3 regions of the Massilia varians genome follow, and region 3 is predicted to be linked to each of the others. Evidence: predicted binding sites of a transcription regulator. Region 3 holds the regulator's gene; each other region holds the start of a gene.
What was found. Region 3 encodes sigma-54, which starts transcription at its own class of promoters, with help from an activator protein. Its sites were predicted from a motif close to TGGCANGNAANCTGCTTT; they were not measured.
Positions count from the first base shown of each region.

Region 1: the regulator sigma-54 is predicted to act here: its motif matches at 4,249-4,266, upstream of MasN3_RS03095 (TldD/PmbA family protein).
Region 2: the regulator sigma-54 is predicted to act here: its motif matches at 6,266-6,283, upstream of MasN3_RS11725 (PEP-CTERM sorting domain-containing protein).

Region 1 is NZ_AP026966.1:674,336-684,724, forward strand. It holds gene MasN3_RS03080 (serine hydrolase) at 1-1,426, shown strand, start outside; gene MasN3_RS03085 (S1C family serine protease) at 1,532-3,103, opposite strand; gene MasN3_RS03090 (class I SAM-dependent methyltransferase) at 3,225-4,025, opposite strand; gene MasN3_RS03095 (TldD/PmbA family protein) at 4,414-6,048, shown strand; gene MasN3_RS03100 (TldD/PmbA family protein) at 6,064-7,398, shown strand; gene MasN3_RS03105 (TldD/PmbA family protein) at 7,531-9,168, shown strand; gene MasN3_RS03110 (TldD/PmbA family protein) at 9,183-10,389, shown strand, end outside.
Region 2 is NZ_AP026966.1:2,576,399-2,586,787, forward strand. It holds gene MasN3_RS11705 (TonB-dependent receptor plug domain-containing protein) at 1-1,665, shown strand, start outside; gene MasN3_RS11710 (TonB-dependent receptor plug domain-containing protein) at 1,843-4,005, shown strand; gene MasN3_RS11715 (EamA family transporter) at 4,010-4,846, opposite strand; gene MasN3_RS11720 (MFS transporter) at 4,846-6,120, opposite strand; gene MasN3_RS11725 (PEP-CTERM sorting domain-containing protein) at 6,326-6,991, shown strand; gene MasN3_RS11730 (HD domain-containing protein) at 7,008-7,685, opposite strand; gene MasN3_RS11735 (reverse transcriptase-like protein) at 7,654-8,364, opposite strand; gene MasN3_RS11740 (hypothetical protein) at 8,427-9,056, opposite strand; gene MasN3_RS11745 (hypothetical protein) at 9,244-9,459, opposite strand; gene MasN3_RS11750 (penicillin-binding transpeptidase domain-containing protein) at 9,703-10,389, shown strand, end outside.
Region 3 is NZ_AP026966.1:822,438-832,826, forward strand. It holds gene MasN3_RS03795 (GGDEF domain-containing protein) at 1-447, shown strand, start outside; gene MasN3_RS03800 (monovalent cation:proton antiporter family protein) at 567-2,549, opposite strand; gene MasN3_RS03805 (KpsF/GutQ family sugar-phosphate isomerase) at 2,637-3,659, shown strand; gene MasN3_RS03810 (KdsC family phosphatase) at 3,659-4,201, shown strand; gene lptC (LPS export ABC transporter periplasmic protein LptC) at 4,230-4,832, shown strand; gene lptA (lipopolysaccharide transport periplasmic protein LptA) at 4,868-5,425, shown strand; gene lptB (LPS export ABC transporter ATP-binding protein) at 5,446-6,219, shown strand; gene MasN3_RS03830 (RNA polymerase factor sigma-54) at 6,234-7,709, shown strand; gene hpf (ribosome hibernation-promoting factor, HPF/YfiA family) at 7,768-8,121, shown strand; gene MasN3_RS03840 (enoyl-CoA hydratase/isomerase family protein) at 8,274-9,359, shown strand; gene rapZ (RNase adapter RapZ) at 9,491-10,369, opposite strand.

The DNA.
Region 1 (10,389 bases), 150 kb from region 3:
GGTCCTGGCCGCCGAAGGCTTCGGCGTGCGCAAGCGCGGCGAGCCGGCCAAGGTCGACGGCAAGACCATCTTCGAGATCGCCTCGAACTCCAAGGCCTTCACCGCCGCGGCGCTGGCCATGCTGGTCGACCAGGGCAAGCTGGGCTGGGACGATCCGGTGATCAAGCACCTGCCGGACTTCCGCATGTACGACTCCTACGTCACCGCCGAGATGACCATCCGCGACCTGCTGGTGCACCGCAGCGGCCTGGGGCTGGGCGCCGGTGACCTGATGTGGTGGCCGACCACCAATTTCACCACCGACGAGATCATCCACAATCTCCGCTACATCAAGCCGGCCACCAGCTTCCGCAGCGCCTACGCCTACGACAACCTGCTTTACATCGTGGCCGGCAAGATCATCGCCGCCAAGTCGGGCAAGACCTGGGGCGAGACCATGCACGAGTGGATCCTCAAGCCGGTCGGCATGACGAACACCACCACCAGCCTGGAAGAGAACGCGAAGTTCGCCAACGTGTCGGCGCCGCACAGCAAGATCAACGGCAAGGCCGTGCCGGTCAAGCCGATGCCGGTGGCGAACGCGGTCGGCGCGGTTGGCATCAACACCAATGCCGAGGACATCGCGCGCTGGATGAACGTGCTGCTGGACAGCGGCAAGCTGGGCAAGGGCGCGGACGGCAAGGACGTGCGCCTGTGGTCGGACAAGCAGGCGCGCGAAATGTGGACCGCGCAGACCCCGATGACCATCAACACGCCGCGCGCGCCGCTGGCCGCCACCAAGCCGAACTTCTACGCCTACGGCCTGGGCTTCCAGCTGCGCGATTACCAGGGCAAGCTGGTGGCGATGCACGGCGGCGCGCTGCAGGGCTTCTACACCCGCGTGCTGCTGGTGCCGGAGTCGAAGCTGGGCATCGCGATCTTCACCAACGCCGAAAGCGGCCCCTCGCTGAACGCGCTGCAATACCGCCTGCTGGACCAGCACCTGGGCGTGGCGCCAACCGACTGGATCGGCCGCATCGCCGACATCGACCGCGAGAACCAGGCCAAGGAAGCGGCCCGCGTGAAGGGCGAAGCGGCATCGCGCGCGGCGGGCTCGAAGCCGTCGCTGCCGCTGGCGTCCTACGAAGGGGAGTATGAGGATGCGTGGTATGGCAAGGCGTCGATCAAGCGCGTGAACAACAAGCTGGTGCTGTCGTTCGCGAAGACGCCGGACCTGACCGGGGAGATGGAGCACTTCCAGCACGATACCTTCATCGTGCGCTGGAAGGAGAGGAACTTCAATGCGGATGCCTACGTCACCTTCTCGCTCGACCATGACGGCAGCATCGAGCGGGTGCGCATGAAGCCGGTGTCGACCGAGACCGACTTCAGCTATGACTTCCAGGATCTGCTGTTCACCCCGGTGAAAAAAGAGAAGAAGGTCTGATCCAAAGCTGGCTGGACGCGCGGCCGGCGAAGCCGACCACCCTACGGTAGGGTGGTCGGCTCTGCCGACCGCGCGTTCAACTACACGTCAAGCCGTCGAAACGCCTTACTTCCCGTTCCACACCTTCAGCATATCCTCCGACCCCTGGGTCCGAATCCCGTTATCCGACAGGATCCCCTCGGTCGCATCCAGCACCGCCTTGCGCGGCAAAATCATGTTCTCGCCATAGCGCTGGTCGAACTTGAACACGACGTGCTCGTCCTTCAGGTCGCGCAGCGTCGACACCAGGTGGGCCAGGCTGCGGATCTTGATGCCGTTGACCGTATCGACCACCGAAGCGAAGCGGTTGTTGTAGCCGCGGATCAGCGGATGCGGGAAGAACGGGCCGCTGATCACCACCAGCTCGTCGCGCGTGGCGTCCGGCGAATCGCCGCGCCGTGTGATCAGGGGGCTGTCGTTGAATGCGTAGGCGTTCGCCGCCGGCGCGCTCGCCATCAGGAAGGACAGGAATTCGCTGGTGGCGCGGGTGAACACCACCGGGCCGTAGACGAAGTAGGACGGATAGCCGCCGTTCAGGTCCGGAATCAGGAGCGGACGCGGGCCGCTGGTCGGCACCTCGACCTTCATCGGCTTGCCGGCGCGGATGATCGACATCGGCACCTTGCCGTTCTTGGCCAGTTGCTGGATGCGGTACTGGAAGCGCACGCGCAGGTTCGAACCCAGCTTCACCATGCCCTGGTTGTCGATCGGGTGTTCGCCGATGTGGGTGACGATGTCGCCTTCCTTCAGCGGCCAGCTGGCGTCGTTCTTGTACGGACGGTGCACCAGCGCGCCTTCCACCGACTTGTCGATCTTCAGGTACTGGCGCAGCCCCGGGTTCTCCAGGTTCTGGAAGCTGTCGTGCAGCAGCGGCTTGCCGTCGTAGCGGCCGTCCGCCACGTCCTTCAGGAACAGCTCGATCTCTTCGTTCGGGATCACGTAGCCGATGTTCTGGGCATTGGCCGCCATCGAGAAGGCCAGGCCGATCATCTTGTCGCCGGCGATCACCGGGCCGCCGCTGTTGCCCGGGTTGATCGGCGCGTCGATCTGGATACGCAGGCCCGAGCTGAACGAGCCGTAGCCGACGAATTCCACGCGCGAGACGATGCCGCGGGTGGTCGACAGCGAGTTGCCGCCTACCGGATAGCCGTAGGCGAACACCGCCTCGCGCACGTCCGGCAGCACGGCGGCGCGCTCTACCTTCGGGCGCTTGTCGAAGAAGGACGGGTCTTCCAGTTCCAGCACGGCCAGGTCCAGGCCGCGCGCCAGCGCGATCACCTTGGCCGGCACCCGGTCGCCCGACTGGCTGGCCTGCACCTCGACCTGGCTGGCGTAGCCGACCACGTGGGCATTGGTCAGGATGCGCTTGCCCTCGATGATGACGCCCGAGCCGGTGACGTCGGCCGGCGAGGCCTTGGTCCAGGGCTTGTACGGGTCCGGACGGCGCACGGTGGCGAAGATCTTGACGACCGAGTTCTCGACCGCCGGCAGGGCCGGGGCGGTGGTGGCGGACGGGGTGGCGACGGCCGGCGAGGGCGGCGTGGCGGGCGTCGGTGCCGGAGGCGGGGAGGTGTCCTGGGCGTGGACAAGGCCGCTCAGGGCGAATGCCACGGCGGCAGCAAGGCATGCGGTTTTCATGGATTCCTTCGGTGGCTCAACAGTACGAGTGGCAAGAATATACACGCTCGCCGCCGAAGGATATACACCAATCGTCACGGGAGGGGCAGCCCAGCGGGCTGCCGGCCTCCGGGTGGAGCGATTACTGCTTGACGAACTTGAGCGTCATGCGGTCGCTCTCGCCGATCGCCATGTACTTCTCGCGGTCCTTGTCCTTGTTCGACAGCACCGGCGGCAGGGTCCACACGCCTTTTTCGTGGTCGGCGGTGTCCTTCGGGTTGGCATTGATCTCGGACTTGGCGGCCAGCTTGAAGCCGGCGCCTTCGATGGTCTTGATGACCCAGGCTTCGTGCACGTAACCGCTCGAGGCCTTGGCGTCCTGCGTCATCGAGGCCGGCAGGCGATGGTCGACGACACCCAGCACGCCGCCGGGTTTGAGCACCTTGTGGATCTCCTTGAAGGTGTTCTTCAGCGCGTCCTCGCCGTTGCCGACCCAGTTGTGCAGGTTGCGGAAGGTGAGCACCATGTCGACGCTGTTCGGCGCCGCGATCTGGTAGGTCGCAGGCGGCTCGAACACGGCCGGGACCACCTTGTCGTAGACCGCCGGCGTGGCGTCGAACTTCTGCTTGAGCGCCATGCCGCCGCGCTTTTCCGGCACGAAGGCCTGGCCTGCCGCGATCAGCTTGCCGTTCTGGCGCAGGTAGGGCGCCAGGATCTCGGTGTACCAGCCGCCGCCGGGCGCCAGTTCCACCACCGTCATGTTGGGCTTGATGCCGAAAAAGCTGAGCGTCTCGTAAGGGTGGCGCGCGGCGTCGCGCGCCTTGTTGGCGGCGCTGCGGTGTTCGCCCGCGATGGCCGCTTTCAGGGCATCGTCCGCCAGTGCGGTGCCGGCGGCGCCGGCCAGGCCGGTGGCCAGCATGGCAGCCAGGATCAGTCGTTTCATCGGTTCGAAGTCTCCAAGTGATTGTGCGCGGCCGGGCGGGACGCCGCCGCCGCGCTGATGATCGGTCACAGCTGCCGGACAGTCAAGCGTTGCTTACGTATGCATATTTCCCTCGTAAACATGTCCGCGCCAGTGTCCGCGGCGGACGCCCGGACAGTCGCCCGGACACTTTGCGCGGACAGTGGGCATCCACTAAATCATGGGCTTAAACCATGCTTTGATCTGGCACAACAATTGCCTATTCAAAATCCCGAGTTGCTGCTAAGGTTGACAGGTTTAGCGAGGCCAACAGCCCCGCCGACACCACTCCCTCCGTAGTAAATACAAGAGCGGGCCGCACCACAAGGCGGGACCGCTGCCCAGAAGTAGGTTGATTTCAGGAGACTTTATGGAACGCCGTACCTTTCTCAATTTCAGCAGCCTGGCGCTCGCCTCCACGCTCGTTCCCTTCACCCGCGCGATCGCCGCGGACGAACTGCTCAGCTCAATGCCCACGGCCGCCAAGAAGGCGCTGGCCGACGTCGCACTGAACGCCGCCACCAAGGCCGGCGCCAGCTATGCCGACGTGCGCATCGGCCGCTACCTGAACCAGTTCATCACCACGCGCGACCTGAACGTCGAGAACGTGGCGAACACCGAGTCGGCCGGCGTCGGCGTGCGCGTGATCGCGAACGGCGCCTACGGCTTCGCCGCCACCTCGGACATGAGCAACGACGGCATCGCCAACGCGGCGCGCCAGGCGGTGGCGATTGCCAAGGCCAACGCCAAGCTGCAGTCCGAACCGGTGCGCCTTGCACCAGTGAAGGGCGTCGGCGACGTCTCCTGGTCCACCCCGATCAAGAAGGACTGGCGTACCGTGCCGATCAAGGAGAAGGCGGACCTCCTGATCGCCGCCAACAAGGCCGGCATGGAAGGCGGCGCGGCCTTCATGAATTCGATGCTGTTCCAGGTCAACCAGCAGAAGTACTTCGCCTCGACCGACGGCTCCTACATCGAGCAGGACGTGCACCGCCTGTGGGCGCCGTTCCAGGCCACCGCCGTGGACAAGGCCACCGGCAAGTTCCGCTCGCGCTCCGGCCTGGGCGCGCCGGTCGGCAAGGGCTATGAATACCTGGATGGCCTCAAGGAGCACAAGATCAAGGCTGCGGGCGGCGTTGCCACCCTGTACACCGATACCTACGACATCATCGAGGACGCGCGCGCCGCGGGCCGCGATGCCAAGGCCAAGCTGACCGCCAAGTCGGTCGCCCCGGGCAAGTACGACCTGATGCTGTCGCCGGAACACCTGTGGCTGACCATCCACGAGAACGTGGGCCACCCGACGGAACTGGACCGCGTGCTCGGCTACGAAGCCAACTACGCCGGCACCAGCTTCGCCACGCTGGATAAATGGGAATCGAAGAAGTTCAAGTACGGTAACCCGATCGTCAATCTGTTCGCCGACAAGACGACGCCGGGTTCGCTCGGCGCCATCGGCTACGACGACGAAGGCGTCAAGACCAAGAAGTGGGACATCATCAAGGACGGCATCCTGGTCAACTACCAGGCCACCCGCGACCAGGCCCACATCATTGGCGAGAAGGAATCGCACGGCTGCTCGTACGCGGACTCGTGGAACTCGGTGCAGTTCCAGCGCATGCCGAACGTCTCCCTCGCAGCGGGCAAGAAGAAGCTGACCCCGGACGAGATGGTCAAGGACATCAAGAAGGGCATCTACATCGTCGGCGACGGCTCCTTCTCGATCGACCAGCAGCGCTACAACGCCCAGTTCGGCGGCCAGCTGTTCTACGAGATCAAGGACGGCAAGATCGGCCAGATGCTGGAAGACGTGGCCTACCAGGCCAACACCCAGGAATTCTGGACCGCCTGCACCGCCATCTGCGACGAGCGCGACTGGCGCATGGGCGGTTCCTTCTTCGACGGCAAAGGACAGCCGCCGCAGATCAGCATCGTCTCGCACGGGTCGTCGACCGCGCGCTTCAACGGCATCAACGTGATCAACACCGCCCGCAAGATCGGCTAAGGCAAGAGGACCCTCATGAGCATCCTTACCCAGGACCAGACCAAGCGCATCACCGACCGGGTGCTGTCGCTGTCGAAGGCCGACGAGTGCACCGTCAACGTCGAAGGCGCGCGCATCGGCAACATCCGTTTTGCCCGCAATGCGGTCTCCACCGCCGGCCTGGCCGACGACACCCGCCTGACCGTGCAGGTGGCCTTCGGCAAGCGCCAGGGCACCGCCACCATCAACGAGTTCGACGACAAGTCGCTGGAAAAGGCCGTGCGCCGCGCCGAGGACCTGGCGCGCCTGGCGCCGGAGAATCCGGAATTCATGCCGGCGATCGCCAAGACCGGCTACAAGTCGTCCGAGACCTACGTCAAGCGCACCGCCGAGATCGACCCGGAATTCCGCGCCCAGGCCGCCGCCTACGCGATGGAAGCCTGCCGCAAGAAGGGCCTGGTGTCGGCCGGCTTCTTCACCGACCGCGAGACCTTTGAAACCGTGGCCAACTCGAACGGCGTGTTCGGCCACCAGGTCGCCACCTCGCTCGACTTCACCTGTACCGTGCGCACCGAAGACGGCCGCGGTTCGGGCTGGGTCAAGCGTTCGGCGCGCGACGTGGCCCGTTTCGATCCGCGCGAAGCGGCCGACGTGGCCATCGAGAAGGCGCTGCGCTCGGTGGACGCCAAGGCCCTCGAGCCGGGCCGCTACACCGTGGTGATGGAGCCATCCGCCACCAGCGACCTCTTGACCTTCATGATCGGCGGCTTCAACGCCCGCATGGCCGACGAGGGCCGCAGCTTCCTCTCTAAAAAGGGCGGCCAGAACCGCCTGGGCGACAAATTGTTCGACCAGCAGGTCAACATCTGGTCCGACCCGTGGGACAAGGACGTGCCGGTGCTGCCGTGGGACAGCGACATGCTGCCGCGCGAACGGACCCACCTGGTGAAGGATGGCCGCATCAACGCGCTGAACTACTCGCAGTACTGGGCCAAGCAGAAGGGCCAGCGCGCCATCGGCCGGGCCGGCAACATCATCATGGCCGGCACCGACAAGAGCACGGCCGAGCTGATCGCCAACACCAAGAAGGGCGTGCTGGTGACCCGCACCTGGTACATCCGCATGGTGGACCCGCAGTCGGTGCTGGTGACGGGCCTGACCCGCGACGGCACCTTCTACATCGAGAACGGCAAGGTCAAGCACCCGATCAAGAACTTCCGCTTCAACGAGAGCCCGGTGAGCATGCTGAACAACATCGACGAAATCGGCAAGCCGCTGGTGATCGGCGGCGACGAGGCGAATTATTCGATGCTGATTCCGGCGATGAAGATCCGCGACTTCAACTTCACGTCGCTGTCGGACGCAGTCTAAAACGTAGGGTGGGCGGGTGTCCCGCCCACGCGTTCAAATCACGCATGAATAGACTGTACGTCTGCTCACGCTCGGGTTGAACGCGTGGGCGGCGAAGCCGCCCACCCTACGAAACCCCATACGGATACTTAAATGGAACGTCGTAAATTCCTCCAGATCGGCGCCGGCACCGCGGGCGCCATGCTCATCCCCGTCTTCGGCAACGCCATCGCCGCCGATGAACTGATGAGCGCCATGCCCACCAGCGCCAAGAAGGCCCTGGCCGACATCGCGCTGAACGCCGCCACCAAGGCCGGCGCGTCCTATTGCGACGTGCGCATCGGACGCTACCTGAACCAGTTCATCATCACGCGCGACCTGAACGTCGAGAACATCAGCAATACCGAATCGACCGGCGTCGGCGTGCGCGTGATCGCGGGCGGCGCCTACGGCTTCGCCTCGACCAACGGCCTGACCCCGGACGGCATCGCCAACGCCGCGCGCCAGGCGGTGGCCATCGCCAAGGCCAACGCCAAGCTGCAGACCGAACCGGTGCGCCTCGCCCCGGTCAAAGGCGTGGGCGAAGTGGCCTGGGCCACCCCGGTCAAGAAGGACTGGCGCAACATCCCGGTCAAGGACAAGGCCGAGATGCTGATCGCCGCCAACAAGGCGGGCATGGCAGCCGGCGCGAGCTTCATGACCGCGTCGCTGTTCCAGATCAACCAGCAGAAGTACTTCGCCTCCACCGACGGCTCCTACATCGACCAGGACATCCACCGCCTGTGGGCGCCGATCAACGCCACCGCGGTCGACAAGGCCAGCGGCAAGTTCCGCTCGCGCGCGGGCCTGTCTTCGCCGGTGAGCATGGGCTACGAATACTTCGACGCCAAGGCCAGCGACAAGGTGCAGGCCGCCGGCGGCGTGACCACCCTGTACACCAACTCCTACGACATCATCGAGGACGCCAGGCTGGCGGGCAAGCAGGCGCGCGACAAGCTCACCGCCAAGTCGGTCGAGCCGGGCAAGTACGACCTGGTGCTGTCGCCCGAACACCTGTTCCTGACCATCCACGAGAACGTCGGACACCCGACGGAACTGGACCGCGTGCTCGGCTACGAAGCCAACTACGCCGGCACCAGCTTCGTCGGCCTGGACAAGTGGGAGTCGAAGAAATTCAAGTACGGTTCCGAGCGCGTGAACTTCGTTGCCGACCGCACCACGCCGGGCTCGCTCGGCCTGATCGGCTACGACGACGAAGGCGTGCCGGCCAAGAAGTGGGACATCATCCGCAACGGCATCCTGGTCAACTACCAGGCCACGCGCGACCAGGCCCATATCATCGGCGAGAAGGAATCGCACGGCTGCTCCTACGCCGACAGCTGGAGCACCATCCAGTTCCAGCGCATGCCGAACATCTCGCTGGAAGCGGGCAAGGCGCGCCTGACCCCGGACGAGATGGTCAAGGATGTCAAGAAGGGCATCTACATCCTGGGCCGCGGTTCCTACTCGATCGACCAGCAGCGCTACAACTCGCAGTTCGGCGGCACGCTGTTCTATGAGATCAAGAACGGCAAGATCACCGGCCAGCTGGAAGACGTGGCCTACCAGACCAATACCCAGGAATTCTGGAACGCCTGCTCGGCCATCTGCGACGAGCGCGACTGGCGCATGGGCGGCTCGTTCTTCGACGGCAAAGGCCAGCCGAGCCAGGTGAGCGCCGTCTCGCATGGTTCGAGTACCGCGCGCTTCAATGGCATCAACGTCATCAACACCGCACGCAAGATCGGTTGAGGGAAGGGGACAATATGAAACAGCTGAACCAGGAAGAAGCAAAACGCATCGCCGACCGCGTGATCGGTCTCTCGAAAGCCGACGAATGCACCGTCTCGATCGAAGGCAACCGCACCGGTAACATCCGCTTCGCACGCAACAGCGTGTCGACCGCCGGCCTGACCGAAGACACCCAGCTGGCCGTGCGCGTGGCCTTCGGCAAGCGCGTCGGCACCGCCGTCATCAACGAGTTCGACGACAAGTCGCTGGAAAAGGCCGTGCGCCGCGCCGAGGAACTGGCGCGCCTGGCGCCGGAGAATCCGGAATTCGTGCCGGCCGTCGGCAAGCAGGAATACCAGCTCACCAGGACTTTTGTTCCGAGCACCGCCGCCATCGACCCGGCCTACCGCGCCGAAGTGGCGGCCGCGTCGATCGGCCAGGCGCGCGCCAAGAAGCTGGTCACCGCCGGCTTCTTCACCGACAGCACCCGGTTTGCCTGCATCGCCAACTCGAAGGGCGTGTTCGGCTTCCAGGAATTCACCGACCTGTCCTTCACCTGCACCGCGCGCACGGAAGACGGCCGCGGTTCGGGCTGGGTGACCCGCTCGGCGGTCGATGCGCGCCGCTTCAACGCGGCCGAGGCGGCTGAGATCGCGATCGACAAGGCGCTGCGCTCGGTCGACGCGAAAGCGCTCGAGCCGGGCCGCTACACCGTGATCCTGGAGCCGGCGGCAACCTCGGAAATCCTCGGCAACATGTTCAGCTCCTTTGGTGCGCGCGCCGCCGACGAGGGCCGCAGCTTCCTGGCCAAGAAGGGCGGCGGCAACCGCCTGGGCGAGAAGCTGTTCGACGAGCAGGTGAACATCTGGGCCGACCCGTGGAACCCGGACGTGCCGGTGGCCCCATGGGACAGCCAGACCCTGATCGCCCGCAAGCGCACCGACCTGATCAAGAACGGCCGCGTCGCCTCCCTCGGCTACTCGCCGTTCTGGGCGCAGAAGACCGGCAACCAGGCCACCGCGGGCCACGGCAACATGATCATGGCCGGCGGCACCAAGTCGCTGGAAGAGCTGGTCGCCGGCACCAAGAAGGGCATCGTGGTCACCCGCACCTGGTACATCCGCATGGTGGACCCGCAGTCGCTCCTGATTACCGGCCTGACCCGCGACGGCACCTTCTACGTCGAGAACGGCAAGATCAAGCACCCGGTGAAGAACTTCCGCTTCAACGAAAGCCCGGTCA
Region 2 (10,389 bases), 1.8 Mb from region 3:
AAGAACCGCCTGCGCGAGCTGAAGCTTGCTGCGCAGGCGTCGAGCACCGGCTGGGGGCCGAACGCCAACCTGCAGCTGTCCGACCGCGACGGCGGCTTTTCGTATTCGGTCACGGCCAATGCCGCGCATGACAGCTTCGACAACGCGCCGCGCGGTATCGAAGTCGGCACGTCGCCGGCCGGGGCCACCAGCATGCTGCGCACCTCGAACCTGCCCCAGGACGGCGGCTTCACCTTCCTGAACCTGAGTCCGCGCCTGAACTGGATCCTCGACAACGGCGATGCGCTGACCTCGCAAACCTGGCTCAATCGCAACCGCTTCCAGAACGAGGTGCAGCAGCGCACCACGACCCTGATCGGCAGCCCGCCGCCGCAGCCGGACCTGTTGACCGCCATCGAGAATACCGGCACCACCCTGCGTTCCGACCTGTCGTGGACGCGCAGCTTCGACAGCGGCGCCAAGCTGGACCTGAAGATCGGCGTCTCGGCCGGCGAGGGCGAGAACGTGTCGCACCGGATCGCGCCGCGCCTGGACACGCGTGTCGCCAGCGGGAACCGGGACCGCGGCCTCAATTCGACCGGCAAATATGCGCGGACGCTGGGCAAGGGCCATGCGCTCGCTGTCGGCTGGGACGGCGGCATCGACGATCGCGACGACCGGCGCAGCGAGCGCAATGCCTTGGCCAGCGCCGGCCAGGCGCCCGACGAAACATCGGAAGCGCGCGTCAAGCGCCTGGCCGTGTTCGCCCAGGACGAATGGAACATCACGCCGCAGTGGTCGATGTACCTCGGGGCGCGCTGGGAAGGCATCCGCACCCGTGTGGAAGGCAACACCTTCCGGGAAGCGCGCGCCGGTTCCAGCGTGTGGAGCCCGATCATGCAGACGCTCTACAAGATACCGGGGAAGAACGGCAAAAAAGGCAGCGACCAGCTGCGCCTGGCCCTGACGCGCACCTACAAGGCGCCCGGCATCGGCAACCTGAGCCCGAGCCGGCGCACCAGCGAGAACAATAGTTCCACCCAGCCCGACTATATCGGCAACCCGAATCTGAAGCCGGAACTGGCATTCGGCGTCGATTCCGCCTACGAGCACTACTGGGCCGAAGGCGCGCTGTTCTCGGTCAGCGCCTCCATGCGCCGCATCAGCGACTTCACGCGCATGCTGACCTGGTTCGACGGTGCGCGCTGGGTCCTGACGCCGAGCAACCAGGACAGCGCCATCACCCGTACGCTGGAACTGGAGACCAAGTTCCCCCTCAAGGCCGTCATGGCGGATGCGCCAGCGGTCGACTTGCGCGCCAGCATCAACCGCAACTGGTCGCGGGTCGAATCGGTGCCGGGGCCGGCCAACTACCTCGACCAGCAGACGCCGCTCAGCGTCAACCTGGGGATCGACTACAAGGCCGGCGCCGTGACCACGGGCGGAAGCTTCGTCTACCGCAGGGGCGGCTTGGTGCGCGCCTCCCTGAACCAGTACACCTATTCCTGGGCGCGGCGCGACCTCGACATCTACGCCTTGTGGAAGGTCGATGCCAAGCAGCAGTGGCGGCTGGCCTTGTCGAACGTGATGGGGGACGACTATTTCTTCGAGAACAGCTACGTCGACGAACGCATCGGTTCGCAGACGCGCAGCGTCGTGTTTCCCAACGCGCGACGTACGAGCTGAAGTTCTGATCCCAGCTTCGCTCCAGACAGCCCGGCCATGCGCCGGGCTTTCTTTTGCGTGGAATAGAATGATGCTATCCCATAGCAATACTCTGTTCTTCTTTATGTTTACAGAATGCTATTGTCTAGAATATAGTGCTTCTAAAGAAGCCCAATAACTATTTCTGGAGAATAGAGCATGGTATTGCTGCGCCCCCGTCATCTTGTCGTCCTTATTGCCGGGCTCAATGCCCCGGCCTTCGCGCAGCAGTCCTCGACGGACGGCGCCATCCAGCAGGTCGAGGTGAAGGGGGCAAACTATGATGCCCGCCGCGACGATACCGCTGCCCGCATCATCGTCAATCGCGACGAAGTAGTCCGCTACGGGGACACCAATGTTGCCGACGTCCTCAAACGTATTCCGGGCGTCACCGTCACGACGGGGGCCGGCCGCAGCACCCAAATCCGGATGCGCGGCCTGGGCGGCGGCTATACCCAGATCCTGGTAAACGGCGAGCGTACCCCGAGCGGCTTCGCGCTCGACACCCTGTCGCCCGACATGATCGAGCGCATCGAGGTGCTGCGCGTGGCGACTGCCGAGTTCTCGGCGGAGTCGGTGGCGGGCACCATCAACATCGTGCTGCGCAAGAAAACCAACCAGCGCCAGCGCGAGGCCAAGCTGGGCTACCTGCTCTCGAACGACTTTCGCGGCCCGAGCTTCAGCACCCAGGTGGGCGACCGCGCAGACAAGTCGTCGTGGTCGTTCTCGGCCAGCGGCAACCATGACAGCCTGGGCCGGGAGTGGGGCGGCTTTCAGGAGAACACGCGGCCGGACGGCAGGGTCGACATGTATCGCACGACCCATGCGCCGGAGAAGGGGCATATGAACCGCCTGAACCTGAGCCCGCGCCTGAGCTGGACGCTCGACAACGGCGACACGCTGGCGTGGGAAGCCATCGCCAACGGCTCAAGCTTTCGCAATGGGGCCCATCCGGTCGTTACCACGCTGATCGGACCGCCGCCGCAGACGCCGGACCTGCGGACCTTCGGCGAGATGGACGACCGCATGCTGAAGTCGGACCTGAGCTGGACCCGTAGCCTGGAATCCGGCCTCAAGCTCGACGCCAAGCTCGGCGCCGAATGGTCGTCGCGCAAGATGTTCGTGCGTCGCAGCGGCCTCGATGCCAGGGGCTTGCCCGAAACCGAAGGGAGCACGCTGTCCGACACCCATGCGCGGGGCATGAACACCACCGGCAAGGCGAGCCGCACCATGGACGGCGGCCATCTGCTGGCGCTGGGCTGGGACCTGCGCGTCGACGAGAGCTCGGACATCCGCGCCGAGCGCGACACCGTCCGTGTCTTCCCGCCAGGCCAGCTGCTGGACGAAAACTTCCGCGCCACGGTCAGCCGCGCTGCCTTCTACGCGCAGGACGAATGGACCATCGACCCGCGCTGGTCGGTCTACCTGGGCGCCCGCTGGGAAGGCGTGCGCACCCGCGTGTCGGGCAATGCCGTGGAATCGACGCGCGTGCGTTCGAGCGTCCTGAGTCCGATCCTGCAAACCCTGTACAAATTCCCGGCCAAGGAAGGCAAACAGGCAGACCAGCTCCGCTTCGCGCTCAGCCGCACCTACAAGGCGCCAGAACTGAACAGCATCGTGCCGCGCCGCTCGGAATGGGAAAACAACAGCCCCACCGAAGCCGATTTCCAGGGCAACCCGAACCTGAAGCCGGAACTGGCCTGGGGCCTGGATGCCGCCTGGGAGCATTACTGGGCCGAGGGTGCGATGCTGTCGATCAGCGGCGCCGTGCGCCGCATCGACGACTACACCAGCAACGACATCTACTTCGACGGCCTGCGCTGGATATTCACGCCCGTCAACGACGACCGCGCCGTCATGCGCAGTCTGGAGATCGAGACCAAGTTCCCGCTCAAGTCGCTGTACGCCGGGGCGCCGGCGATCGACCTGCGCGCCAGCGTCAGTCGCTACTGGTCGCAGGTCGAATCGGTGCCGGGGCCGCACAACCGAATGGAGCAGCAGGTGCCGCTCACGGCCAACCTCGGCGCCGACTACAAGTCCGGCGCGCTGGCGCTGGGGGCCAGCGTGGCCTACCGGCGCGGCGGCTACGTGCAGGTGGCGGCCAACCGCGGCTTCTACCGGGTCGGCCGCACCGACCTCGATACCTATGCGGCCTGGACCTTCAACCCGAAGACCGTGCTGCGGGTCGCGCTCTCGAACCTGCTGGAACAAGGCAACTCCTTCGAGCCGAGTTACTACGATCCGGTGTCCGGACTGGAAAAGCGGCGCTGGAACTACGCGAACGGGATCAAGCTGCGCACCACGCTGGAGATGAAGTTCTGACCCTTCACGCCAGGCGCAGCACCACGGCGCCGCCCGCGATCAGGACGGCGCCGGCGACGCGCGCCGGACCGACCCGTTCGCGCAATACCGAGGCCGCGATGAGCGCGGCGAACACGATCGAGGTCTCGCGCAGCGCCGCCACCACGGCGATCGGCGCCAGCGTCATCGCCCACAGGGCCACGCCATAGGAGCCGGCGGTGGCGAGTCCGCCGCCCAGCGCGAGCAGGGGTTTGGCCGCCAGGTAGGCGCCCAGGGCGCCGAGCCGGCGCTTGACTGCCAGCGCCCCGCTCACGCCGATGCCGGTGAGCAGGAACAACCAGGCCGTGTACGCAGCCGGCGCGCCCGAGCGGCGCACACCCAGGCCGTCGACCAGCGTATAGGCGGCGATCACCAGCGCCGTGAGCAGGGCCAGCACCAGGGTCCTGCGCGCGCAGCGCAAGCCCCCGCCGCCCACGCAGATCACGGCGCCGCCCGCGCCGACCAGGGCGAGCGCCGCCAACTGGGCCTGGTCAAGGCCTTCGTTGCCGCTGTTGAGGAGAGTCACCAGCACCGGCGCCGCGCCGCGCATCAGCGGATAGGCATGGCTGATGTCGGCATCGCGGTAGGTGGCGGCCAGCAGCAGGTAGTACACGACTTGCAGCAAGCTCGAGGCCGCGAGACAGGGCCAACTGGCCACGGCGGGAGCCGGCAGGAATACCAGCGCGATCGCGCCCAGCAGGCCTGCTCCGAGCGTGATGGCGGCTGCGGCCAGCAGCGTGTCCGGCTCCGCCTTGATCGCGGCGTTCCACCCGGCGTGCAGCAGGGCGGCGCCGAGGACGGCCGCCAGCACCGACTCCGGCATCAGGCCCGCATCTCTTCTTTGCCCTGGCTTTCGCCATGGCTGTCGTGCACGCGGTGGGTGCGGAAGTAACGCCAGGCCACCAGGATCGCCACCGTTTGCATGCCCGCGCACAGCAGGAAATGGCTGCCGATGCGCCAGTCGCCCGGCGGCAGGTGGCTGACGCTGGCGAGGATGACGGTGCCGATGATCGGCGTGATGATCACCCCCAGGCTGCTGATCGACTGCAGCGAACCCATGAGCTCACCCTGCTGGCCGGCGGGCGTGGCCTTGGAGACGATGGCCTGCAGCGCCGGCGTGGCGGCGAAGCCCAGCACGTTGCACAGGATGAGGGCGTACATCATCCAGCCCTGGGTCGCCAGGCCGTAGCCGAGCAGGGTCACGGCGCCCGAGGTGATCCCCATCAGCGACAGGCGCACCTCGCCGAAGCGCCGGATCAGGTGGGCCAGCAGCCAGGCCTGGACCACGGCGGACACCAGGCCGACGCAGAACATGGCGATGCCGTTGTCGCGCGGAGTCCAGTCGAAGCGGAAGGTGGTGTACAGCACCCAGGTCGACTGCAGCATCATCTGGCCGAAGGTGACCAGGGTGATGACGACGATCAGGCCGCGGATGTCGGTGCGCTGCACAAGGCGCAGCAGGGCGGCCAGGGGATTCAGGCGCGCCCAGGCGAAGGGCGGGCGCTGGCCGGGCGGGAGCGATTCCGGCACGAACAGGAAGCCGTAGACCAGGTTGGCCGCGCCCAGCAGCGCCGCCACGTAAAAGGGCAGGCGCAGGTCGCTGTTGCCGAGCAGGCCGCCGAGCATGGGGCCGCAGATGAAGCCCAGGCCGAAGGCCGCGCCGATCTTGCCGAAGCTCTTGGCGCGGTTTTCCTTGGTGGAGATGTCCGAGGCGTAGGCCGCGGCCACCGACATGCTGGCCGAGGACATGCCGCCGATCATGCGGCCGACGAACAGCCAGAACAGGCTGGGCGACCAGGCCGTGACCAGGAAGTTGACGCACATGCCGCCCATCGAATACAGCAGCACCGGGCGGCGGCCGACGCGGTCGCTCAGGGCACCCAGGGCGGGCATGAACAGGAACTGCAGGATGCCGAAGGTCGCGGCCAGCACGCCGAACCACAGGGCCTGGTCGTCGCGCGCCGGGACAAACTGCCCGACCAGAAGCGGCATCACCGGCACGATCAGCCCGATGCCGAGCATGTCGATGAAGATGCAGACCAGGACGAAGTTCAGTTTGCCGGGGCTGGCGATCGGCAAGGCGGTGGGGCTGGTCATAGATGCCTCGGAGGGGATGACATTCGACCATCTTAGCATTGGGCAAGCATCCTTCGGACAGGTCGGCGCCCGGCGCGTCGAAAAATTTGACAGCCGCGCCGCACGCGAATAGTGATTTCCGGTTTGCCGCCCGTTGTAACAGGTGTGGCCTGTCTCTTGCTTTTGCCAGCGGTGCCGTTCCTGGCAGCCAATATTGGGGATAAAAATGACTTACCTGAAAAAGATTGCTTCCGCCTGCGCCGTCGCCGTTGCGTTCACCGCTGGCAGCGCGACCGCCGCCCCGATCGTCCTGGACTTCGAAGGGATCGGTGATTTCGTTGCGATTCATAACTTTTACAACGGCGGCACCGACGGCAACGGCGCCACCGGCACCGATTACGGTGTCAGCTTCTCCCAGGATAGCGTGGCCCTGACCGATTCCGATGCCGGCGGCTACGGCACGCTGGCCGGCATGCCCTCTGGGCTCGGCGTGCTGACCTTCTTCAGCGGCGCCGCGGCGGTCATGAACGTGGCGGCCGGCTTCGATACCCGCCTCGGTTTCCACTACGCGGCTGGGGATCCCGGGTTCGTCCGTGTGTTCGACGGCCTGAACGGAAGCGGCAATCTGCTCGGCCAGCTCGCACTCGGCACGAACCTTGACAACTGCCTGGACGTGGACAACCTGTTCTGCAATTTCAGCCCGGTCGAACTCCTGTTCGACGGCACCGCGCGCTCGGTGGCCTTCGGCGGCCCTGCAGGCTGGCTGGTGTTCGACGACGTCAGCTTCGGCGCCGCCGAGGACGAACCGGCCCCGGTTCCCGAGCCGGCGACGCTGGCGCTGTCGATGCTGGGCCTGGCCGGATTGGCTGCCGCGCGGCGCAAGGCGCGCTAAGGCAGCGCTGTCTTCCTCAGGCGCTTCCGGGAGCGCCGTTTTCGCGCGCGAACTCCTCGCGGAAGGCCATCAGCCGCGCCAGCCTTTCCTCGGCCAGGGCGCGCCCGGCCTCGGTCTGCATCATGCCCGGCAGCCTGGCCAGCTTGACCATGATGTGGTCGAGCGCGTAGCTGCGGTCGTCGAATTCGCGCGCGCTGCCGAGCGGATCGCTGGGGTGGGCCAGGCCTGTCCCCATGCGGCCGGCGATGTAGAACATGCGCGCCAGGCCGACCGCGCCGAGGCCGTCCAGGCGATCGGCATCCTGCACGATCTTCGCTTCCAGCGTCTCGGCCGGAATGTTGGCGGAAAAGCTGTGCGCGGCGATGGCATGGGCGACGGCGTCGAGGCGCTCGGGCGGGAAGTTCATCCACGCCAACTGGTGGCGCGCCAGCTGGGCCGAGCGGGTCGAGGCCTGGGCGCGGTCCGGGTCGTTCTTCGGCAGATTGACCAGGTCGTGCAGGTAGCAGGCGGCCATCACGACCAGGGCGTCGGCTTGCGGGTGCTGCGCCAGCAGCGCCTGGGCATTGCGCCAGACGCGCTCGAGGTGGGCGCTGTCGTGGGCGCCGTCGCCGCCGCTGCTGCCCGCGGCCAGCGCGGCCAGGCGTGGGCGCCAGGTGGCCAGATCAGTCTTCGGTTCGTTCTTGGTCGGGTGCATGCGTTTCCATGGTCGGTGGGGGAGGAACGGCGCGCTGCGACAGCGCGTCCGCTTCCAGGTTCTTGTGGCGCGGAATCCAGCGCAGCGTGCTGCCCGGCAGGCGGGCGAGCAGGGCGCGCGCCCGCGCGCGGTAGGCGCGCAGCGCCGGGGCACTGGCGCTGTCGGGCGCATGGACGTCGTCGATCACGACCTGGCTGTCGCCCTCGATGGCAAGCTCCGGCACGCCATGCGCGATGGCCGCTTCGAGCACGGCCAGCAGGGCCAGGTATTCCGCTTCGCTGCTGTTGCCATGGCCGGCATCGCGCGACAGCTCGATGCGCAGTCCGCCGGGCCCTTCGAGCACGGCGCCGATGCCGCAGCGGCCCGGATTGGGCCGGGCCGAACCGTCGAAGCGGGCGCGCCATGCGGGCGTGGGAGGGTTCGCCCCGCCGCGCCGGGCCAGCGCCGCCGCGGCCAGGGCGCGCCGCGCCGTGGCGCCGTGCTCGCTGCGCAGGCGCTCGGCGGCGCGCGCGGCCAGCAACCGGTCGAGCCCGGCCACGCCGGCGCGTAGGGTCAGGGTGGCGCGCAGCGCTTCGGCTTCCGGCACCCCGGTGCGGGCGGCGAGCTTGCGGCTGGCGGCGAGTTCTTCCTTGAAGGCGGCGGCAAGCAGGGCGGCGTGGTCGGGAGGAGGACAGGACATCGCGCAAGGATAGCAAATAGGCAGCCGAAGCTGCCTGTTTTTCCGTTGCTGGAGCGCCCCGATCAGCGGCGGTAGGGATTGTCCGGACGGCTGTCGTAGCGGTTCGGGACCCCGTCGCCGTCGATGTCGCGGTCGCGGCGGTTGCGGATGCCGTCGTTGTCGAGGTCGCGGTCGCGGTAGTTCGGCACGCCGTCGCGGTCGGTGTCGCGGTAGCCGCGGCGCTCGTAGCGGTCGGGGATGCCGTCGCGGTCGCGATCATAGCGGCGCCAGTCGCGGTAGTAGCCGTCGCGGCCATCGCGGTAGTAGTCGCGTCCGTCGCGGTAGCCGCCGGCGTACACCGGTGCATAGCCGCGCCGCTCGTAACGGTCGGGGACGCCGTTGCGGTCGCGGTCCCAGCGGGCCGGCTCCATGTACCAGCCGCCGCCGCGCTGCTGCCAGCGCGGCGCGTAGTACACGTAACCCGGGCGGGCGGCGACGTAGCGGCCCGGCACCCAGGCATGGCGGTGGCCGCGCCACTCCCAGTAGCCGGGCGCCCAGACATGGCCATGGCGCGGTCCGGGGATGCGTTCATAGATGGGCGCGGGCGGGGCCGAGCCGATATAAATTTGGAAATCGGTCTGCGCCATCGACGGCAGCGGTGCGAAGGCGGCGCCAAGGGCGATCAGGGCAGCGAGGGTGAACGTGGGTTTCATGTCGGGTCTCCAGATCCAGGAACGGATGACCCACTATATCGCCGGGAACCGGCGCCAGGCAGCGCTGAAGCAGATACTTACAAGTGATACAGATCGGGAGCCGGGCTCCGCAGTAGCGTGATACAAATCGGGCCGTAATGGGCCGCCCGCTGTCGCGCCGCGGCGACAACGGGCAGGCCTGCGGCACTCATCCGCGGCTCCCCGCAGCCTGCTTTTCTTCGCTCGACAGGCGCTTGGCGCTGACCGTCACGACCGCCATCTTGTCGCCGCTGGCGACCATGGCCGCGTCGGCGCTGTAGTTGCGGGCCTGGGCTTCCGGAATGGTGTCGATCAGGTAGCTGCCCGAGACGGCGAGGCTCATCGCGACGAGGAAGACGGCTTCCATATGCTTCATGATGTTCATGGTATTTCTCCTTGCAGGTGGGTTGTCGATGTGTGCACTGTAGGCCAAGCCAATCCGGGCCGCGAGCGGCGTGCGACGGGACGCGGAAAACGGGGAACAAGCTGTCGAAAAATGCGCGTGAACGTGCGCGCGCTTCCTTGCGGCGGATGGGTTTCACCCGCCCCCGGCTAGGTGTCTGCGAGGCGGCCGCCACCGCGCCGCGCCTATCGCGACCCACCGATGCCAGCCACGTTCAGCACACTCATGGATTCCTTCGCCGCCGGCCGCACGGCGCGGCGGCGCGCGCGCAACCTGCGGCTCGGCGCCGGGCCCGGTAGAAGGGTTCGGCTGCCGGTCACACCGTGGTTGCTGCTGGCCTGCGCCGCGGCGCTGCTCGGCGCCATCGTGCTGGCGAAGGCGGCGCGCACGCTGGCATCTTCCAGCGCGCACGCGGCGGCGGGCGAGTCGCCGGCGCTGTCCGCGTTTCAGCCGCTGCTGGGCGGCGTGACCGTGCGCGTGCCGCGCGAGCCCGGCATCGAGATCGTCCAGCACGGCGCCAGCGCGCTGGTGGTCGCCTCGCAGATGCGCCTGGCGCCTCCGGTGCGGGTCGACCTGTGCGCGCAGCCGGTGCGCATCGGCTATCCCTTCTCCGAGGCGGCCGCAGCGGGGCCGGCGCGCAGCGTGTTGCTGGCCGCGCCGGGCTCCGCCATGCCGCGTGTGGACCTGCGCGTCGACGCCAGGGGCGCCGTGCGGCTGGCCTGGAATGCGGGGAGCGGCCGGGCCGCCTGGGTCGGCGACGCCGGCAATGGCGGCGTCGTGCGCGGCGCGCGTGGCGCAGGCCTGTTGGGCACGTCGGGCTGGCTGGTGTGGCGCGACGGCGCGCTCAGGCTGACGCGGCGGGCCAGCAGCGGCTGTCCCTCGGCCGGCGAACTGCTGGTGCAGCGCGCGGCC
Region 3 (10,389 bases):
ATCGCGCGGGCGCGCCGCCAGGGCTACCGCATCTCCTGCATGTACATCGACATCGATCATTTCAAGCAGGTCAACGACAGCGTCGGCCATGGCGGCGGCGACGACGTGCTGCGCGAAGTGGCCAACCGCATCAAGGCCGAACTGCGCATGTCCGACGCGCTGGCGCGCTTCGGCGGCGAGGAATTCGTGGTGCTGCTGATCGATGCGGACCTGGAAAACGCCAGCATGGTGGCGCAGCGCATCCGCGCCAGCGTGGCCCTGAACCCGGTGCTCCTGAGCACGGGCGAGGAGGTGCCGGTGACGGTGTCGATCGGCGTGGCCTCGCTCGACGATTTCGAGCGCGACCATGCGATCGAGGGCGTGGCGCTGGATCTGGTGGCGCAGGCAGATATGGCGCTGTATCAGGCGAAGGCCAATGGCCGTAACCGGGTGGTGTCGCTCTCGTAACCGATCACGTTTTCGTAGGGTGGACGGCTCCGCCGTCCGCGCGTTCAACCAGCCTCAGAGCAATCGCAGTGCGTCGACTCATGTGTGATTTGAACGCGCGGTCGGCATAGCCGACCACCCTACAGTAATCGGCTCTCGGCCCGGCTGACCGCCTCTCCCTCACCCCGCAGCACCAGCACATCGCCCGCCAGCAAGGTCGTTTCCGGATCGAAGTGCAAGCTCTGCCCGTTCCGGCGCAGCGTCGTCACTTCCGCCCCGACTTCCTCCAGCGCCAGCTCGCGCAGATGCCGGCCGATCGCCGCGGCGCCGCTGTGCAGGGTCACCGAATGCAGGCGCACGTAGCTGTGCTCCAGGTCGTCGGCGTAGTCGCTGGCGCCGTGGAAGTAGCCGCGCAGCGAGGCGTAGCGCTCGTCGCGCGCCACCTGCACCCGGTGCACCACGCGGCGCAGCGGCACGCCCATGGTCACCAGCGCGTGCGAGGCCAGCATCAGGGAACTCTCTAGCGCTTCCGGCACCACCTCGGTGGCGCCGGCGCGCTTGAGCACGTCGAGGTCGCTGTCGTCGTGGCTGCGCACGATCACCGCCAGGTTGGGGGCCAGCTCATGCACCAGGTGCAGCACCTTCAGCGCCAAGCGCGTGTCGGCGAAGGTGATCACCAATGCGCTGGCGCGGTTGATGCCGGCCGCGATCAGGCTTTCGCGGCGCGCCGCGTCGCCGTAGGAGACGTTGGCGCCGGCGCGCTGGGCTTCCTGCACCCGTTCCGGGTCCAGGTCGAGCGCGTACCAGGGCAGTTTTTCTTCGGAGAGCAAGGTTGCCAGGCTCTGGCCGCTGCGTCCGAAGCCGGCGATGATCACGTGCTTCTGGGTCTTCATGGCGCGGCTGGCGATCTGGGTCAGCTGCAGCGACTGCATCATCCATTCGTTGGCCGCCACCTTCATGACGATGCGGTCCATGTTGTCGATGATGAAGGGCGCGAGCAGCATCGACAGCACCATCGAGGCCAGCACCAGCTGGATCAGGAAAGGGTCGACCAACTTCGAGCCCATCGCCAGGTTGAGCAGCACGAAGCCGAATTCGCCCGCCTGCGCCAGCGCCAGGCCGGTGCGCATGGCCACGCCGTCGCTCGATCCGAAGACCTTGGACAGCAACGCGATGATCGCGAACTTGAGCAGCACCGGGAAGATCACCAGCGCCAGCACCAGCCACCAGTGCTGCAGCACCAGCTGCAGGTTGAGCAGCATGCCCACCGTGATGAAGAACAGCCCGAGCAGCACGTCGCGGAAGGGCTTGATGTCTTCTTCCACCTGGTGCTTGTACTGGGTTTCGGAGATCAGCATGCCGGCGACGAAGGCGCCCAGCGCCAGCGACAGGCCGGCCTGCTCGGTGATCCAGGCCAGGCCGAGCGTCACCAGGAGCAGGTTGAGCATGAACAGCTCCTGCGAGCGGCGCTTGGCGACGATGGTGAACCAGTTGCGCATTAGCTTCTGGCCGAAGATCAGGAGCAGGGCCAGGACGAACGCGGCCTTCAGCGCCGCCCAGCCGAGCGTGATCGCCAGTTCCTCGGCCGGGCGTGCCAGCGAGGGGATCATGATCAGGAGCGGCACCACGGCCAGATCCTGGAACAGCAGGATGCCGATGATGCGGCGTCCGTGCTCGCTCTCGAGCTCCAGTCTTTCCGTGAGCATCTTGACCACGATCGCGGTCGACGACATGGCCAGCGCCCCGCCCAGCGCGAACGCGGCCTGCCAGCTGACGTGCAGTACGGCGGGCGCCCACCAGGAGATGAACAGGCCGAACACCATTGCGGCCAGGATTGTCAATACGACTTGAGCCAGACCCAGGCCGAACACGATGCGCCGCATCGATTTGAGCTGGGCCAAGGAGAATTCGAGTCCGATCGAAAACATCAGGAACACGACCCCGAATTCGGCCAGTGTATGGGTGGCGGGACTGTCTTCCGCAAGGGCCAGCGCATGGGGGCCGATCAAGACGCCGACGGCCAGATAGCCCAGCATCGGCGGCAGGTGCAGCATCCGGAAGGCGACCACGCCCAGCACGGCACAGCCCAGCAAAAGCAGGGTCAGTTCAAGTCCGGAATGCATCTTCCACAGTTGTTTTTTCGTTATCGTTGTAGTGGTTTGTTACGACTGGCAAGTTTTTTGCTTATCCAATTCGGATATACTGCCACTATGAGTTTAACCGATGAAAAAATAATGCTGAAAAGTTTTGACGCGGACCAGGCCCGCCGTGTACTGGAGCTGGGCCGCGAGACCCTCGCCATCGAAGCCGACGCGATCCGCGCCCTGCATGCGCGCCTCGGCGACGACGACAGTTTCGTGCGCGCAGTCCAGCTGCTGTACGGCTGCACCGGCCGCGTGGTCGTCTCCGGCATGGGCAAATCCGGCCACATCGGCCGCAAGATTGCCGCCACCCTGGCCTCGACCGGCACCCCGGCCATGTTCGTGCACCCGGGCGAAGCCGCCCACGGCGACCTGGGCATGGTGACCACGCACGACGTGTTCATCGCCATCTCGAATTCCGGCGAATCGTCCGAGCTGCTCGAGATCCTGCCGGCCATCAAGCGCATGGGCACGCCCGTCATCTCGATGACCGGCAAGCCGCACTCGCGCCTGGCCAAGCTGTCCGAGATCCACCTCGACATCTCGGTGGCCAAGGAAGCCTGCACCCTGAATCTCGCCCCGACCACCAGCACCACCGTCACCCTGGCCATGGGCGATGCGCTGGCCGTGGCGCTGCTGGATGCGCGCGGCTTCCGCGAGGAAGATTTCGCCATGTCGCACCCGGGCGGCGCCCTCGGCCGCCGTCTCCTGACCCACGTGCGCGACGTGATGCGCAGCGGCGACGCGGTGCCAAGCGTATCGCCTGATACGCCGCTCACGCGCGCGCTGCTGGAAATCAGCCAGAAGGGCATGGGCATGACCGCCGTCGTCGACGAGCAGCAGCGTCCGGTCGGCGTCTTCACCGACGGCGACCTGCGCCGCCTGATCGAGCGCGTGACCGATTTTTCGAACATCAGCATCCGCGACGTGATGCACGCCAACCCGCGCCGCGTCCATCCGGAACAGCTGGCGGTGGATGCCGTCGCCGTCATGGAAGAATTCCGCATCAACCAGATGCTGGTCGTCGATCAGGACGGTCGCCTGGTCGGCGCGCTCCACATCCACGACCTGACCCGCGCCAAGGTGATCTGATGAGTGGTTTGATCACTGCAACCGAATTCATGCAGCGCGCCGCGCGCGTCAAAGTGATGATCTTCGACGTCGACGGCGTGCTGACCGACGGCAGCCTCACCTATGGCCCGGACGGCGAAGTCACCAAGACCTTCTACGTGCTCGACGGCCTCGGCATCCAGCTGCTGAACAAGACCGGCGTCAAGACCGCCATCATCAGCGCGCGCAAGTCGCCGATCGTGGTCAAGCGCGCTAGCGACCTGGGCATCTCGCACGTCTACCAGGGCATCCACGACAAGCGCGTCGGCTTCGCAGAATTGCTGCAAGCAACGGGCGTGACGCCGGAGGAATGCGGTTACATCGGCGACGACGTGATCGACCTGCCGCTGTTTACCCGCGTCGGCTTCGCCGTCACCGTGCCGTCGGGCCACCCGGAAGTGCAGCACCGCGCGCACTACGTTACCAAGAACGCGGGCGGCCGTGGCGCCGTGCGTGAGGTCTGCGACCTCGTCATGCGCGCGCAGGGCACCTACGAACAGGCGCTGGCGCCGTATTTCGCTTAATACGGCGATATCGGACACGGGACACGACATGGTCACCTACAAGCGCACCGCCCACCGCTGGAAGCTGCTGACGATCATGATGATCGCGACCTTCTGCGCCTTCGGCAGCTTCTGGCTGGTGCAGGTGATGGAAGGCGAGGGTGGTGACGCCCGCCTCGGCGGACCAGGGGACGAGCCGGACTACATCGTCGAGAACTTCTCCTTCGTACGCATGACGGAACAGGGCAAGCCGAGCTACGTGGTGTCGGGCAAGCGCCTGGCGCATACGCCAGTGGGCGACGTGTCCCAGGTCGAGGCGCCGGTGATGCAGGGCATCACGCCCGGCCGCCCGCGCATGACCATCGTCGCCAACCGCGCCGAGCTTTACCATGAAGAACATCGCGTCGAACTGCTCGGCAACGTCGACATCCAGCGCCCGGCCACGCCCACCAGCGAAGCGCTGCGCGTGCAGACGCAGGCGCTGACCGTGCTGCCCGACGAAGAAATCCTCAAGACAGACCAAGCGATCGAAATGCAGCTGGGGGCCGCCACCGTGACCGGCACCGGCATGGTGGCCAACAACGCGACCCAGAAGCTGCACCTGGCCAGCCGCGGCCAGATCGTCTATCCGCCACGCGCGCAGCGGCAGTAGCGCCGCGCCGCGTCAACCCAGGACAAAGCAAGAACATGAAAAAAATCATCGCTGCCGTATTCCTCAGCCTGGCCGCCTTCGGCGCCTCGGCCGAGCGTGCCGATTCGCTCAAGCAGGCCGTGATCAACTTCGATTCCCTCGACGTCGACGAGGTCACCCAGACCCGCATCCTGACCGGCAACGTCGTGCTCACGCGCGGCACCCTGGTGCTGAAGTCCGACCGCGCCCTGGTGAAGGAAACGCCGGAGGGCTACATGAGCGTGACCCTGACCGCCAACAACGGCAAGCTGGCGACTTTCCGCCAGAAGCGCGACGGCGGTCCCAACCTGTGGGTCGAGGGCCAGGCCCAGCGCATCGAATACGACGAGCGCGCCGAACTGGTCAAGCTGTTCAACAACGCCGAAGTGCGCGAGCTGGAGAACGGCCGCTTGGCCAACGAGATCAAGGGCCCGTTCATCTCCTACGACAACCGCCGCGAAGTCGCGCAGGTGCGCAACGATCCCACCGGCCAGAGCAAGGTCGGCGGCGGCCGCGGCACCCTGATCATCGCGCCGCGCCGTACCGCGGCGCCCGCCGAAGGTGCCAAGCAATGACGGCAGCCATGAGCGCAGGCATGAACGCGGAAGCGGCGACCGCGGTCGACGGCTGCAGTACCCTGATCGTCAAAGGCCTGCAAAAGAGCTACGGCAAGCGCCTGGTGGTGCGCGACGTATCGCTGCAGGTGGAGTGCGGCGAAGTGGTGGGCCTGCTCGGCCCCAACGGCGCCGGCAAGACCACTTCCTTCTACATGATCGTCGGCCTGGTGCCGTCGGATGCCGGCACCATCGACATCAACGGCACCGACATCTCGAGCCTGCCGATCCACCGCCGTGCGGTGCTGGGCCTGTCCTACCTGCCGCAGGAAGCCTCGGTGTTTCGCAAGCTGACGGTGGAGGAGAACATCCGCGCCGTGCTGGAGCTGCAACGCAACGAGGACGGCAAGCCACTGGGCAAGGACCAGATCAACGAGCGCCTCGACACCCTGCTGGCCGAACTGCAGATCGAGAAGCTGCGCGAGAACCCGGCGTTGTCGCTGTCGGGCGGCGAGCGGCGCCGCGTCGAGATCGCGCGCGCGCTCGCGACCAATCCGCGCTTCGTGCTGCTCGACGAGCCCTTCGCCGGCGTCGACCCGATCGCGGTGATCGAGATCCAGCGCATCGTGCGCTTCCTGAAGGAACGCAACATCGGCGTCCTGATCACCGACCACAACGTGCGCGAGACGCTCGGCATCTGCGACCGCGCCTACATCATCAACCAGGGAGCGGTGCTGGCCTCGGGCCGCCCTGACGACATCATCGCCGACGAATCCGTGCGGCGCGTGTACCTCGGCGAGCACTTCAGGATGTAATCAGAGCATCGGGCATGAAACAGTCTCTCCAGTTACGCACGTCGCAGCACCTGGCGCTCACGCCGCAGCTGCAGCAGTCGATCCGCCTGCTGCAGCTTTCCACGCTCGAACTGCACCAGGAGATCGAGCAGATCCTGCACGACAACCCGCTGCTCGAACGGCTCGACGATCCGCTCGACCGCTCGGTGCGGCTGCTGGCGGACGGCGCGATCAATACCGCGCCGGCCAATGGCGAAGCGCCGCCCGCCCCGCCGGATTCGGTGGCGCAGGAGGGCGCGAAGGCCGAGCACGAGGGCGCCGATGGCGAGGGCAACGGCGAGCGCGGCGATGCCGAGATGGACTGGGGTGGTGAAGGCGGCGGGGCGCGCAGCGGCGACGACGAAGACGGCCGCCCGCAGCTGGAAGCCGACGGCATCACGCTGCGCGAGCACCTGGCCGAGCAGATCCGCCTGAGCGCCTGCGGCATGCGCGACCGCGCGCTGGCCGAGCTGGTGATCGATGCGCTCGACGACAACGGCTACCTGGAAGAGCCGCTCGACGAGATCCATGCACGCCTGCCGCAGGAACTCGAGATCGAGATGGACGAACTGCGCTGCGCGCTGGCGCTGGTGCAGAGCCTGGACCCGGTGGGCGTGGGCGCGCGCAGCGCGGCCGAATGCCTGGCCCTGCAGATCCGCCGCATGCCGGGCGTTCCCCTGGTGACGCGGCGCCTCGCCCTGAAAATCGTCGAAGGCTATCTGAGCTGGTTCGCCCAGCGCGAATACACCAAGCTGAAAAAGGCGCTCGACTGCGACGACGAAGACCTGCGCGAGGTGCAGGCCGTGGTCCGCCAATGCAATCCGCATCCCGGCGCGGCCTTCTCCTCGGGCGTATCGGACTACGTGGTGCCGGACGTGATCGTGCGCCGCGCCAAGAACGGCTGGCAGGTAACGCTGAACCCGGAAGTCATGCCGAAGCTGCGCGTGAACAGCCTGTACGCCAACCTGCTCAAGCAGGGCAGGAGCGAAAGCCAGATGGGCGCGCAACTGCAGGAAGCCAAGTGGCTGATCAAGAACATGCGCCAGCGCTTCGACACGATCCTGCGTGTGGCCGAGGCAATCGTCGAGCGCCAGCGCAACTTTTTCAGCCACGGCGCGGTTGCCATGCGCCCTCTTGTTTTGCGTGAGATAGCTGATACACTAGGCCTACACGAGAGCACGATTTCACGTGTAACCACGCAGAAATACATGCTGACCCCGCACGGCATGTTTGAGTTGAAGTACTTCTTCGGAAGCCACGTCGCCACCGAAGCGGGGGGAGAAGCCTCCTCGACGGCGATCCGCGCGCTTATTGCGCAATTGACAGGAGCAGAAGACCCTAGGAATCCTCTATCCGACAGCAAGATCGCGGAGATGCTCGGGGAACAAGGTATGGTCATTGCGCGCCGGACGGTTGCCAAATACCGCGAAGCGCTCAAGATTCCGCCCGTCAGCCTCCGCAAATCCCTGTAAAGCACCTGCCCACTCTCACCTTGTGGCGCGGGCAGGGCACCTTCCCAAAGGAGTGTGTATGAACCTCACAATCAGCGGCCACCATCTCGAAGTCACCCCCGCCATCCGTGAATACGTTCAGAATAAGCTCGAGCGCATCACCCGCCATTTCGACCACGTGATCGACACCCACGTGTTCCTCGCCATCGATAACCTCACTGAAAAAGAAAAACGGCAAAAGGCCGAGATCAACCTACAGGTATCGGGAAAAATTCTGCACGTGGCGAGTGCGGCCCAGGATATGTATGCGGCCATCGACACGTTGATGGACAGGCTGGACAGGCAGGTTCTGAAACACAAATCCATGCTGCAAAATCATAACCACGTGGCGCACAAGCGCCTTCCGGACAACGGAGAAGCCGCCGCTGCGTAACGCACCGTTTGCGAACCAGCTGTAGCACAACAGCAAGGGCGTCTGAGGGGACGCCCTTTTTGCTTTTGTACAATACCTGTTACTTTTTCTTGCTTCCGTATTTGTACAAATGTTCTGTAGAATGCATGTCTTTTCGACCACAGAAGACCATCATGACCGATACCGTCCTGACCCGCGCTGCCAACCGCACCGGCGTCATCACGCTCGACCGGCCGAAAGCCCTGAACTCTCTCTCGCTTGACATGGTGCGCGCCCTGAGCGCCATCCTGCTGCAATGGAAGGATGACGCGGGCATCGACGCGGTGGTCATCACCAGCAGCAGCGAGAAGGCCTTGTGCGCGGGCGGCGACATCCGCTTCTTCCACGAGATGGGCCAGGTCGGCCCGATGGGCGGCAGCGCGCTGCTGGAAGACTTCTTCACCGAAGAATACGCACTGAACCACCTGATTCATTTCTATCCGAAGCCGTACATCGCGGTGATGGACGGCGTGGTGATGGGCGGCGGCATGGGCATCGCCCAGGGCGGACCAGGCTGCGGCCTGCGCATCGTGACCGACCGCACCAAGATGGCCATGCCCGAGGTGAACATCGGCCTGTTCCCGGACGTCGGCGGCAGCCACTTCCTGTCGCATGCGCCGGGCCAGCTGGGCCAGTACCTGGGCCTGACCGGACTGACCATCGGCGCGGCCGATGCGCTCTACGTGGGCCTGGCCGACGTGTTCGTGCCGGGCGCGGAGCTCGGTGGATTGCAGGCGCTGATCGACTCGACTCCCGGCGCGCAGCTGCCGGCGGCGATCCGCGCCTATGCGGCGCAATTCGCGGGCCAGCTGGGCGCGAGCGAACTGCAGGCGCAGCGCGGCGTGATCGACGCGCACTTCGGCGCGGCCTCGGTGGGCATGATCATGGCCTCGCTGGGGCGCGACGAGAACCCGTTCGCGCAGAAGGCGCTCAAGGCGATGCGCCAGCGCTCGCCCCTGATGATGTGCGTGACCCACGAACTCCTGCAGCGCGGCGCCTCGCTGGGCGTGGCGGAATGCCTGCGCATGGAGCGCAACCTGGTGCGCCGCAATTTCGAGCACGGCGAAGTGCTGGAAGGCGTGCGGGCGCTGGTGATCGACAAGGACAACCAGCCGAAGTGGAATCCGCCGGCGCTGGAGGACGTGACGCCGGAAATGGTGGCGCGCTTCTTCGAGCCGGTGTGGCCGGATTACGCGCACCCGCTGCGGCATTTAGCTTGACGTTTCTCGTGGGGTGGTCGGCTCTGCCGACCGCGCGTTCAACTCACCGATGAATTGACGCTGCGCTGCAGATCAAGGACTGTTTGCACGCGCGGCCGGCGAAGCCGTCCACCCTACCTTATCGCGACAAATTAAACAGCCGCGTGGGTCGGCTGCTCGCGGTGACGAATGATGACCCGTTCGGTCTGCCCGAAGTAGGCCCCCAGCCTTTCCGCCATGTAGACCGAGCGGTGCTGGCCGCCGGTACAGCCCACCGCCACGGTGAGGTAGGACCGGTTGTCCGTCTTGAACGAGGGCAGCCATTTTTCCACGAACTTGCGGATATCTTCCAGCATCTCGGTGGCGCTCGGCTGGGCGTCGAGGAAGGCGATCACCGGCTGGTCGCGGCCCGTGAGCGGGCGCAGCGCCAGGTCATAATAGGGATTGGGAACCGCGCGCACGTCGAACACGAAGTCGGCATCCAGCGGCACGCCCACCTTGAAGGCGAAGGATTCGAAGAACAGGGTCAGCGGCGCATGTTCGAGGTCGGCCAGTTCCTTGACCCAGGCGCGCAGCTTGTTGGCGGACAGTTCCGAGGTGTCGATCACGTGCCCCAGGTTCTCGATCGCCGACAGGCGCTCGCGTTCCTCGGCGATGCATTCGATCAGGGTGCGGCGCGCGGCCGGATTCTCGCCCGGGCGCAGTTCGTGCGACAGCGGGTGGCTGCGGCGCGTTTCGGAGAAGCGTGCCACCAGCGAATGCGTGCTCGAGGTCAGGAACATCACCTTGACGTTGTGGCCTTCCTCTCGCAGGTGGCGCACGCTCACCGGCAGTTCGACCAGCGATTCGGCGCTGCGCGCATCCACTGCGACGGCGATTTTTTTCGTGCCTTTCTCACTGACCGCATACACCAGGGCCGGCAGCAGGGCCGGCGGAAGGTTGTCGACGCAGTAGTAGCCTGCGTCTTCCATGACATTCAGGGCAACCGACTTGCCCGAGCCGGAAATACCGGTAATGAGGACGATGTGCATGGTGGGGATGATACCCCAAA